Regions from separate parts of the Vibrio ishigakensis genome, predicted to be linked through region 2. Evidence: predicted binding sites of a transcription regulator. Region 2 holds the regulator's gene; the other holds the start of a gene.

Region 1 (4,698 bases), 510 kb from region 2:
AACAGTGAGAACCCATTTGAGGGTAAGTCAAACAAGCTGACTATCTCACAAGAGCGTCGTAAGAAGCGCCTTGACCAGATGCTGAAAGGTAGAAGCAAGAAATAATGAAGAAAACCGCGGAAACGCGGTTTTTTTGTGCCCGAAAACATACAAATATGGAAGCATGAGTTGTTTTACATGAGCCTGTATTTCGATTTAGGTGAAAAAGAGATCGTTTTATAAAATCCTGTAAATTCCACCATTGTATTTACTTTAAGAGTTTTCGTCTGTATAAAATCCAAAGACAGCACATGTAACTTATGCTTTCGGTATGTGGTTATATAAATGTTCTTTTTAGGGTAGATCGCTGATCACGGAACACAAAGGAGAAGATCTGCGAAAGATCACTTAATGGAGCTCTTACAGTTCAAATCAGAGATATTGAGATTTTTAGTGACAAACCCCATATCAAGACAAGAGATATCAAGGCTTTCGATACGATTTGAGGAGTTTAGCTTGAACGAGAATAAATGCCCAAGCTGTGATAGCGACCTAGGATGGGATGGTCAATATTATTGCGCCAAGTGCGATCAGCACTATAAAAAGATCGGCTTTTGTCCAGACTGCGATGCGGAGATGGAAAAACTACAAGCCTGCGGTTCGGCGAGTTATTTCTGCCATAGTTGTAACGAGCTCAAGTCTAAATCTCGAGCTCGCTTCGAGTTTCAAAAGGCTTAATCTACAGAGATAACCTTTGAGGTAACCTGGCCGTCGGCAAATCGAGTGGTCAGGGTATCTTCTACCTTCACCTCACTCGCCTGTGTGACCACCTTTTTACCTACCGAGCTGATGGAGTAGCCACGCATCATGGTTGCAAGCGGGCTGACCGCATCCAGTTTTTCCGCCAACAAACCAAGGGCGTATTTCTCTTGGGTCATTCGACTTTGAATGGCGCTTTGCAGGCGTTGCTCTAGGCTAGACAGTTTCTGCTTCGATGCCGCAACCTGGGTATCAGGAGACCTTAGCTGCAGTCTATGCTCAAGGTTTTGGATCTGCTGACGACGTCTAGCCAACAAGTCACGCATAACCTGCTTGAGGCGCATCTCTTTTTCGTCCAGCTGCTGGCTCTGCTCTTGCAGTTGATGCTTTGGATGTAGACGTTCTAGTCTATGTTGCTGTGTCAGCAACTGCTGCTTAAACAGAGATAACTGCTGCTGCATGGCTGAAAGCAATTGGCGTCGTCTATTGCCTAATTGATCACTCTTATGGCTTTGGTCTCGGCTTACCAACTCTGCTGCGGCTGATGGGGTGGCTGCGCGCATATCCGCCACAAAGTCTGCTATGGTCACATCCACTTCATGACCAACAGCACTGATAATAGGGATCTGGCTAGAAGCTATAGTGCGTGCCACTACCTCGTGGTTGAAACACCACAGATCTTCCAGAGAGCCACCACCACGGCCCACAATCAGCACATCGCACTCGTTTCTCTCATTAGCAAGACCAATCGCCTGAGCAATATGAAAAGCCGCCGGCTCACCCTGAACCAGAGTAGGGTAGATGATTACAGGCAAGCTTGGATCGCGGCGTTTAAGCACTCGCAAGATATCGTGCAGGGCAGCACCGGTAGAAGAGGTGACCACGCCGATACGCTTTGGATGTTCTGGAATTGGAAGTTTGTTTGACTGAGCAAACAGACCTTCAGCGGCCAGTTGCATCTTAAGCTTCTCAAACTCTTGTTGCAGGCGACCATCCCCCTCTGGCTGCATCGACTCGATAATGAGCTGATAATCTCCGCGAGGTTCATATAAAGAGAGGCGTGCTTTTACTAAGACTTGTTTTCCATTCTCAGGTCTAAATGTCACACGACGGTTATTGCCACGGAACATGGCGCATTTTACCTGTGCGCGGGAATCTTTAAGGGTCAGATACCAGTGTCCTGAAACGGGAGCCGAGAAGTTAGAGATCTCACCGATAAGCCACACTATACCCATTTCGTTTTCTAGTAACAGGCGGACTTCAGAGTTAAGACGAGAGACGGTATAGATGTTGCTGTTTTGCTGGGAGGGCAAATTCGGACTCGCTAGACGTGAGTATGGAGGATAGCGCCAATATAATACACATCAAGGTTTAGAGTGCAAATAAAAATCATAAAAATGAGTAGCCAACCGTTTGCGCTCTGCGTATAATCCCTCCGCAATATCAATCCAACTCAATCTACTAACTTCCTGTTAGGCGTTGGATACCTTTATTTTTAACCACCTATGTTGTGAGATATTGCAAATGCTACGTATTGCCAAAGAAGCGCTGACCTTTGATGATGTACTATTGGTCCCAGCACACTCCACCGTTCTCCCAAACACTGCCGATCTTCGCACTCGTTTGACGAAAAACATCAACTTGAACATCCCTATGATCTCTGCATCTATGGATACCGTTACCGAGGCTCGTCTAGCGATTGCCCTGGCACAAGAGGGTGGCATCGGTTTTATTCATAAGAACATGTCTATCGAAGCGCAAGCTGAGATGGTACGTCAGGTTAAGATCTTCGAAGCGGGCATCGTTTCTGATCCAGTGACCGTTCGTCCTGAAATGTCTATCGAAGAAGTACTTAAGCTAACTGAAAAGCACGGCTTTGCAGGCTTCCCAGTTGTTACTGATGGCCAAGAGCTTGTAGGTATCATCACTGGTCGTGACATTCGTTTCGTAACTGACCTATCTAAGACAGTTCAAGAAGTAATGACCTCGAAGGAAAACCTAGCTGCGGTTAAAGAGGGCGCATCTCCTGAAGAAGTTCAAGAGAAGATGCACGAAGCGCGCGTTGAGAAGGTGCTTGTTGTAAACGACGACTTCCAACTACGCGGTATGATTACTGCAAAAGACTTCCACAAAGCAGAACGTAAACCAAACGCATGTAAAGATGAGCGCGGCCGTCTACGCGTTGGCGCTGCTGTTGGTGCTGGTGCTGGTAACGAAGAGCGCGTTGCTGCTCTAGTTGAAGCTGGCGTTGACGTACTTCTTATCGACTCTTCACACGGTCACTCTGAAGGCGTTCTAAACCGTATCCGCGAAACTCGTGCTGCTTACCCAGATCTTGAAATTATCGGTGGTAACGTAGCAACTGGCGCAGGTGCACGTGCTCTTATCGAAGCCGGCGTAAGCGCAGTTAAGGTTGGTATCGGCCCTGGTTCTATCTGTACCACTCGCATCGTAACTGGCGTTGGTGTTCCTCAGGTAACGGCTATCGCAGATGCAGCTGAGGTTGCAGCTGAGTTCGATATCCCAGTAATCGCTGATGGCGGTATCCGTTTCTCTGGTGACATCTGTAAAGCTATCGTTGCTGGCGCATCTTGTGTGATGGTTGGCTCTATGTTCGCAGGTACTGAAGAAGCGCCGGGTGAGGTTATCCTTTATCAAGGTCGTTCTTACAAAGCATACCGTGGCATGGGTTCTCTTGGCGCTATGTCTCAAGGCTCTTCTGACCGTTACTTCCAAACTGATAACGCAGCTGACAAGCTGGTTCCAGAAGGTATCGAAGGTCGTATCGCTTATAAAGGTCGCCTAAAAGAGATCGTTCACCAGCAAATGGGTGGCCTACGCTCAAGCATGGGTTTGACTGGTAGCGCAACTATCGAAGATATGCGCACCAAGGCTGAGTTTGTACGTATTTCTGGCGCGGGTCTTAATGAGTCTCACGTGCATGACGTACAGATTACCAAAGAAGCTCCAAACTACCGCCTAGGTTAATTTATCGTTGCTGAGTGACTCTGTATCTGCGTCGAAGGTGCTCATTTACCACTTGTAAACTGTGCGCCTTCTCCTTGCTACAAAGCCACTCAGCTTAGCTAAATGTAACCTAGAACTTTATTAAGAAACTTATTTAAAGCTTTGGAGGCGATTGCCTCCATCCACCTAATATTGTCGAGATTTCTAATGACTAAAAATATCCACGATCAGCGTATTCTGATTCTAGATTTCGGTTCTCAGTACACTCAGCTTGTAGCTCGTCGTGTGCGTGAAATCGGTGTTTACTGTGAGCTTTGGAGCTGGGATGTAGAAGAAGCTGATATTCGTGAATTTAATCCAGATGGCATCATCCTATCTGGTGGTCCAGAGAGCGTAACGGAAGCGAACTCTCCACGTGCACCTCAATACGTATTCGATTCAGGCGTGCCAGTTCTTGGTGTGTGCTACGGCATGCAGACCATGGCTGAGCAATTGGGCGGCAAGGTTGCTGGTTCTGATGAGCGTGAATTCGGTTATGCACAGGTTAAAGTGGTTGAAGATTCTTCTATCTTCCACAACATCGAAGATGCTATCGCTGAAGATGGTAACGCCCTTCTAGACGTTTGGATGAGCCACGGTGACAAGGTTGTTGAGATCCCAGCAGACTTCACCAAGATCGCTGAAACCGACACTTGCCCATACGCTGCTATGGCAAACGAAGAGAAGAAATACTACGGCGTGCAGTTCCACCCTGAGGTGACGCACACTCGCCAAGGTACTCGCATGCTTGAGAACTTCGTTCTTAATGTGTGTGGTTGTGAAAAGCTTTGGACTTCTCAATCTATTATCGATGATGCTGTTGCTCGTATCAAAGAACAAGTGGGCGATGATGAAGTAATCCTTGGTCTATCAGGTGGTGTTGATTCATCTGTAGTGGCTATGCTGGTTCACCGTGCAATCGGTGACAAGCTGACCTGTGTATTCGTAGACAAC
Region 2 (4,698 bases):
TGCTGTTCAAGCTCCAACAATTGTTCTGGGGTATAATCACCCACATACTGGGTAAAGCCTACATAGTCGTGAAAACAACGTATGCCAGACTTACCGCAGATGGTGAGGTCACATTCTTCCAGCCACTGATAGACGTCCTTCGGGACTAGGCCTTGTTGTGGCTGAAGCTTAAATCTTTTTCGATGAGGCATTCCCTGCAAAACATGAGGTATGTTGCCACAGACCACATTCTTCATCACCAATCCGTGGTGGTTGTAGAACATGACCGATGCCATGCCTTGCGGTTTTAGGTGCGTCATCAATTTCTTGAGGGCATCCTCCGGTTCGGCAAGCCATTCCATCACCGCATGAAATAGGATCAGATCGACCTGTTCATCGAGGTGATGGTGTAACTCCTGTACAGGAGCGTGGATAAATTGATACTGCTCCAGCAACCCCTTGTTCGCAATTTCTTGCTTTGCTAAGTTCAGCATTTCGTTAGATACATCACACAAAATGACTTTATGTCCGAGCTCAGCAAGTTTTTGCGACATTTGTGCTAAGCCGCCACCTGCGTCTAAGATGGTGAGCGATTTCGAGTTCCCATCCATTTGAGATAGAATTCGGTTTAGGTCTTCCCAAACTATTGTTTGCCTGATGTTACCTTTGTCAGAACCATAAATGTTCTCGGCAAATTTATCGGCGATGTCGTCAAAATTGCGATCTTTTCTCACGGCGAGCATGTGGTTATAGAATCAAGTTTGGTATTGTGTCACAAGAAGATGAAGAATAAAGAGGGAGCGCTTTGAATGGCGATTTTTTCGGCCAATCTGGGCGCATTATTAGCCGTAATTATGCATACCTCGACTTAAAATCATTTAGGGATATATTGTTGTAATCATGTTTGAACTTAAGAAACTCATTTCTGCGTTTTTGATGCCTCTGCCTGCCATGCTCATTCTTGGCTTCATTGGTCTCGCTCTGGTGATGTTCACACGCAAGCATAAGTTTGGCTGCATCGTCATTTTCATATCACTGTTTTCTATCTTTGCCATCTCGTTCCAACCTATCTCGACCTCTCTACTAAAACCGCTAGAACGCAAATACACTGCCTTCTTGCCGACCACTGAGAATATTGACTACGTGATGGTTCTTGGCAGTGGTCATGTTGTAGATGCGGAGATCCCACCCACTTCTGAGTTAAGCCGTACTGCCCTAATGCGTCTGTCTGAGGGTATTCGTATTCTGCGTATGTATCCTGGCAGTAAATTGATTCTCTCAGGTTATTCAGGCGGTACAGAGATCAGCCAAGCGAGAATGATGGCGCAGGTTGCTCTGGCGCTTGGGGTTGCTAAGCCTGATATTATCTTGCTTGAAACCGCGCAAGATACCTGGGAAGAGGCGCATCAAGCTGCCGGCTTTGTTGGCAATAAGAAGCTGGTGTTAGTGACTTCAGCTAGCCATATGAATCGGGCTCTGGGGGAGTTTAATGAGGCGGGTCTAGAGCCGGTGCCTGCACCGACTAACTACCTTGCTCACTCCAACATTGAACAGGCTTGGGTAAAATACACCCCACAAGCTCAGTATCTAGAGCAAACAGAACGCTACTGGCATGAGACCCTCGGTACTTGGTGGCAGAAGATACGCAACCTTGTCAGTAGTAAATAACTGATTCATAATTCATATAGTTAAATTTTGTTACAAGGGCGCCGATGCGCCCTTTGTTGGATCTTACAATGCAAGAAATCAAGAAATTCAATGAGCAACGCGCCGAAATCTACTGGTGGTTCTCAAGCCTATTCTCAAAAGAGCTGACTGACGAAGAGCTCAAGGCGTATCAAAGCCAACAAGTTCGCGGCTTCCTACAAGGCCTATCTGAAAACGAAGAGCTAAAGAAAGCCACTGATGGCGTCATCGAGTCTCTAAACAAGCTTCAAGACAGAGAGGATGCGCAGTTAGAGTTATCTGCCGACTTCTGTGAGCTGTTTCTAACCTCCGATAAACATGCGGCACTTCCTTATGCCTCTATCTATCTCGATGACAGCAAACTGCTTAACGGCAAACCAGCGCAAGAGATGGCGGCCTTGATGCAGGAAAAAGGCATTCAGGTTGATAAGAACTTCAACGAGCCGGCGGATCACCTTGCTATCCAGCTCGACTTTCTCGGAAATCTCATCATCCGCTCAAACGAGCTTGAGCAAGAAGCCCATATGGAGGTAGCCCTAGCCGAGCAACAAGCCTTCATCGAACAACATTTGCTGACCTGGGTGCCTCAGTTTTCAGAAAACTGCACCAAGTTCGACGAATTCGGTTTTTACGCCTCTGTAGCCGAGCTTTTGGTGGCGTTTTGTGAGCTGGATAGTCACTATCTTGCGAACGATTGATGAATTCTCATTTTGTATAGAAATGCGTTGTCACTTGACGCATTTCTAGCTAGACTGCCCTCCGCAATCGATTGCACTACTCTTAAGTAGGTCCCTACACTTCTTCAGGTTTACAAGGTAAAGCATGGCTACCATCAAAGATGTAGCAAAGCTGGCTGGCGTTTCGACGACCACAGTTTCGCACGTAATTAACAAGACGCGCTTCGTAGCAGAGTCTACCCAAGAGCGAGTAATGAAAGCTGTTAAAGAGCTAAACTACGCGCCAAGTGCGGTAGCCCGTAGCCTGAAGTGTAACTCCACTCGTACTATCGGCATGCTGGTAACTCAGTCTACTAACCCTTTCTTTGCTGAGGTTGTAGATGGTGTTGAGAGCTATTGCTACCGTCAGGGCTATACATTGATCCTGTGTAACACTGGTGGTATCTACGAGAAGCAGCGCGACTATATCCGCATGCTGGCTGAAAAGCGTGTAGATGGACTTCTGGTTATGTGTTCTGACCTAACAGAAGAGCTGCGTGAAATGCTGGACTCACACCCTAACATCCCGAAAGTTGTTATGGATTGGGGCCCAGAGTCATCAATGGCCGATAAGATCATCGATAACTCTGAAGAAGGTGGCTATATTGCTGCGAAACACCTGATTGAGAATGGTCACGACAAGATTGCATGTCTAACTGGTCAAGCAGAGAAACTGGCTTGTATCGAGCGTGTTGCTGGCTACAAGCGTGCCCTTGCTGAAGCGAACATCGAGTTCAATCCTGAATATATCCTTGAGGGTAACTTCGAGTGTGATACCGCAGTAGAAGCCGCTGACAGACTTGCCGCTATGCCAATCGAGACTCGCCCTACTTCTGTGTTCTGCTTTAACGACATCATGGCACTTGGCCTTATCAGTCGCCTGCAACAGCACGACCTTAAGGTTCCTGAAGATATCTCAGTTATCGGTTATGACAACATCGACCTAGCCGCTTATTTTGCGCCGCCACTGACCACTATCCACCAGCCTAAGCGTCGTGTGGGTAAGACAGCATTTGAAATCCTGCTTGAGCGTATCAACGACAAAGAGCACGATCGCCGCGTATTTGAGATGCAGCCAGAACTTATCTCACGCGATAGCGTTAAGAACCTAAACGCTTAACTTCGAAAGCGGATGATACCTCATCCAAGCTCGAATTATCCAATCAATTCCAAACGGTACGTAAATAAACGTGCCGTTTTTTATTTTGTATGAAATTTTTCTATGTCCTACTCTGTCCCTATAGCTAAGTGAACTTACTTAGGTCAGGACGATGAATAAGAAATTGATAATTGGCGTAATTTTGGTTGCAGCTATCATTCTACTTGCGGTCAACTTTGGGCAATACCTCACCCTCGAAAACGCTAAAGCGCAACAAGCTGCGTTAAACGCTCATATAGAACAAAACTTCGTTCTGTCTGCTGCTCTCTACTTTATTGGTTACATCTTTATCACAGCGTTTTCTATCCCAGGAGCTGCCGTGGTGACGTTATTAGGTGCCGCTCTATTCGGTTTTTGGACCAGCTTAGTATTGGTGTCGTTTGCCAGCACTATAGGTGCGACTCTGGCTTTCCTAAGCTCTCGCTACCTGCTTCGCGACTGGGTACAAGCTAAGTTTGGTAATAAGTTAGATACCATCAACAAGGGCGTGGAAAAAGACGGCGCATTTTATCTATTCTCGCTTCGCCTTATTCCAGTATTTCCATTCTTCCTGATCAACCTTTTGATGGGTCTGACCCCAATCTCAGTGGCAAAATTCTACCTATTTAGTCAGCTAGGTATGTTGGCAGGGACTATGGTTTATCTAAACGCTGGTACTCAACTTGCTGAGATAGACAGCCTAGCAGGCATAGTATCCCCGACCGTACTGGCATCCTTTGCACTCTTGGGCCTGTTCCCACTTATCGCTAAATGGATAATGAACAAGATAAGACCCAATCAATCGGTCGCTTAGATGAAGATATATATTGCAAAAAATCCACCCGAAGCTCACTTTATCAGTGAGCTTTTACTTGCGGAGAAGATACCTGTTGAGGTTCGAAGTGTTGGCTTGTTTGGCCTTCAGGGCGAACTACCGATGGATGATTCCACCCAGCCCCATGTGTGGCTGCTAGACCCTGCCTACAAAGAGAAAGCGGAAGCCATTATCAAGGCATATATGGAAGCGGACGAGCAGGCCGATTGGACCTGTAGTGAATGTGGTGAGGTTAACGAAGGGCAGTTTGCCCTTTGCTGGAACTGCGGGGCTAGCTCACCGACTGAATAAAGGCGATGGACTCGCGGTTGAACTGCTGAGGCTTTTCCACGTTACACACGTGG

What was found. The regulator PurR, encoded in region 2, represses purine synthesis genes. The targets are predictions, from matches to a motif close to TNANGNAAACGTTTNCNTNA.
Region 1: the regulator PurR is predicted to act here: its motif matches at 2,140-2,159, upstream of guaB (IMP dehydrogenase).

What each region holds. Positions count from the first base shown of each region.
Region 1 is NZ_AP024881.1:2,375,052-2,379,749, reverse strand. Features, by position in the region: gene der (ribosome biogenesis GTPase Der) at 1-105, shown strand, start outside; gene Pcarn_RS10865 (zinc ribbon domain-containing protein) at 496-717, shown strand; gene xseA (exodeoxyribonuclease VII large subunit) at 714-2,051, opposite strand; gene guaB (IMP dehydrogenase) at 2,263-3,726, shown strand; gene guaA (glutamine-hydrolyzing GMP synthase) at 3,913-4,698, shown strand, end outside.
Region 2 is NZ_AP024881.1:1,863,615-1,868,312, forward strand. Features, by position in the region: gene cmoM (tRNA uridine 5-oxyacetic acid(34) methyltransferase CmoM) at 1-713, opposite strand, end outside; gene elyC (envelope biogenesis factor ElyC) at 880-1,647, shown strand; gene torD (molecular chaperone TorD) at 1,716-2,363, shown strand; gene purR (HTH-type transcriptional repressor PurR) at 2,488-3,501, shown strand; gene Pcarn_RS08410 (TVP38/TMEM64 family protein) at 3,653-4,333, shown strand; gene Pcarn_RS08415 (DUF7577 domain-containing protein) at 4,334-4,645, shown strand; gene Pcarn_RS08420 (alpha/beta fold hydrolase) at 4,626-4,698, opposite strand, start outside.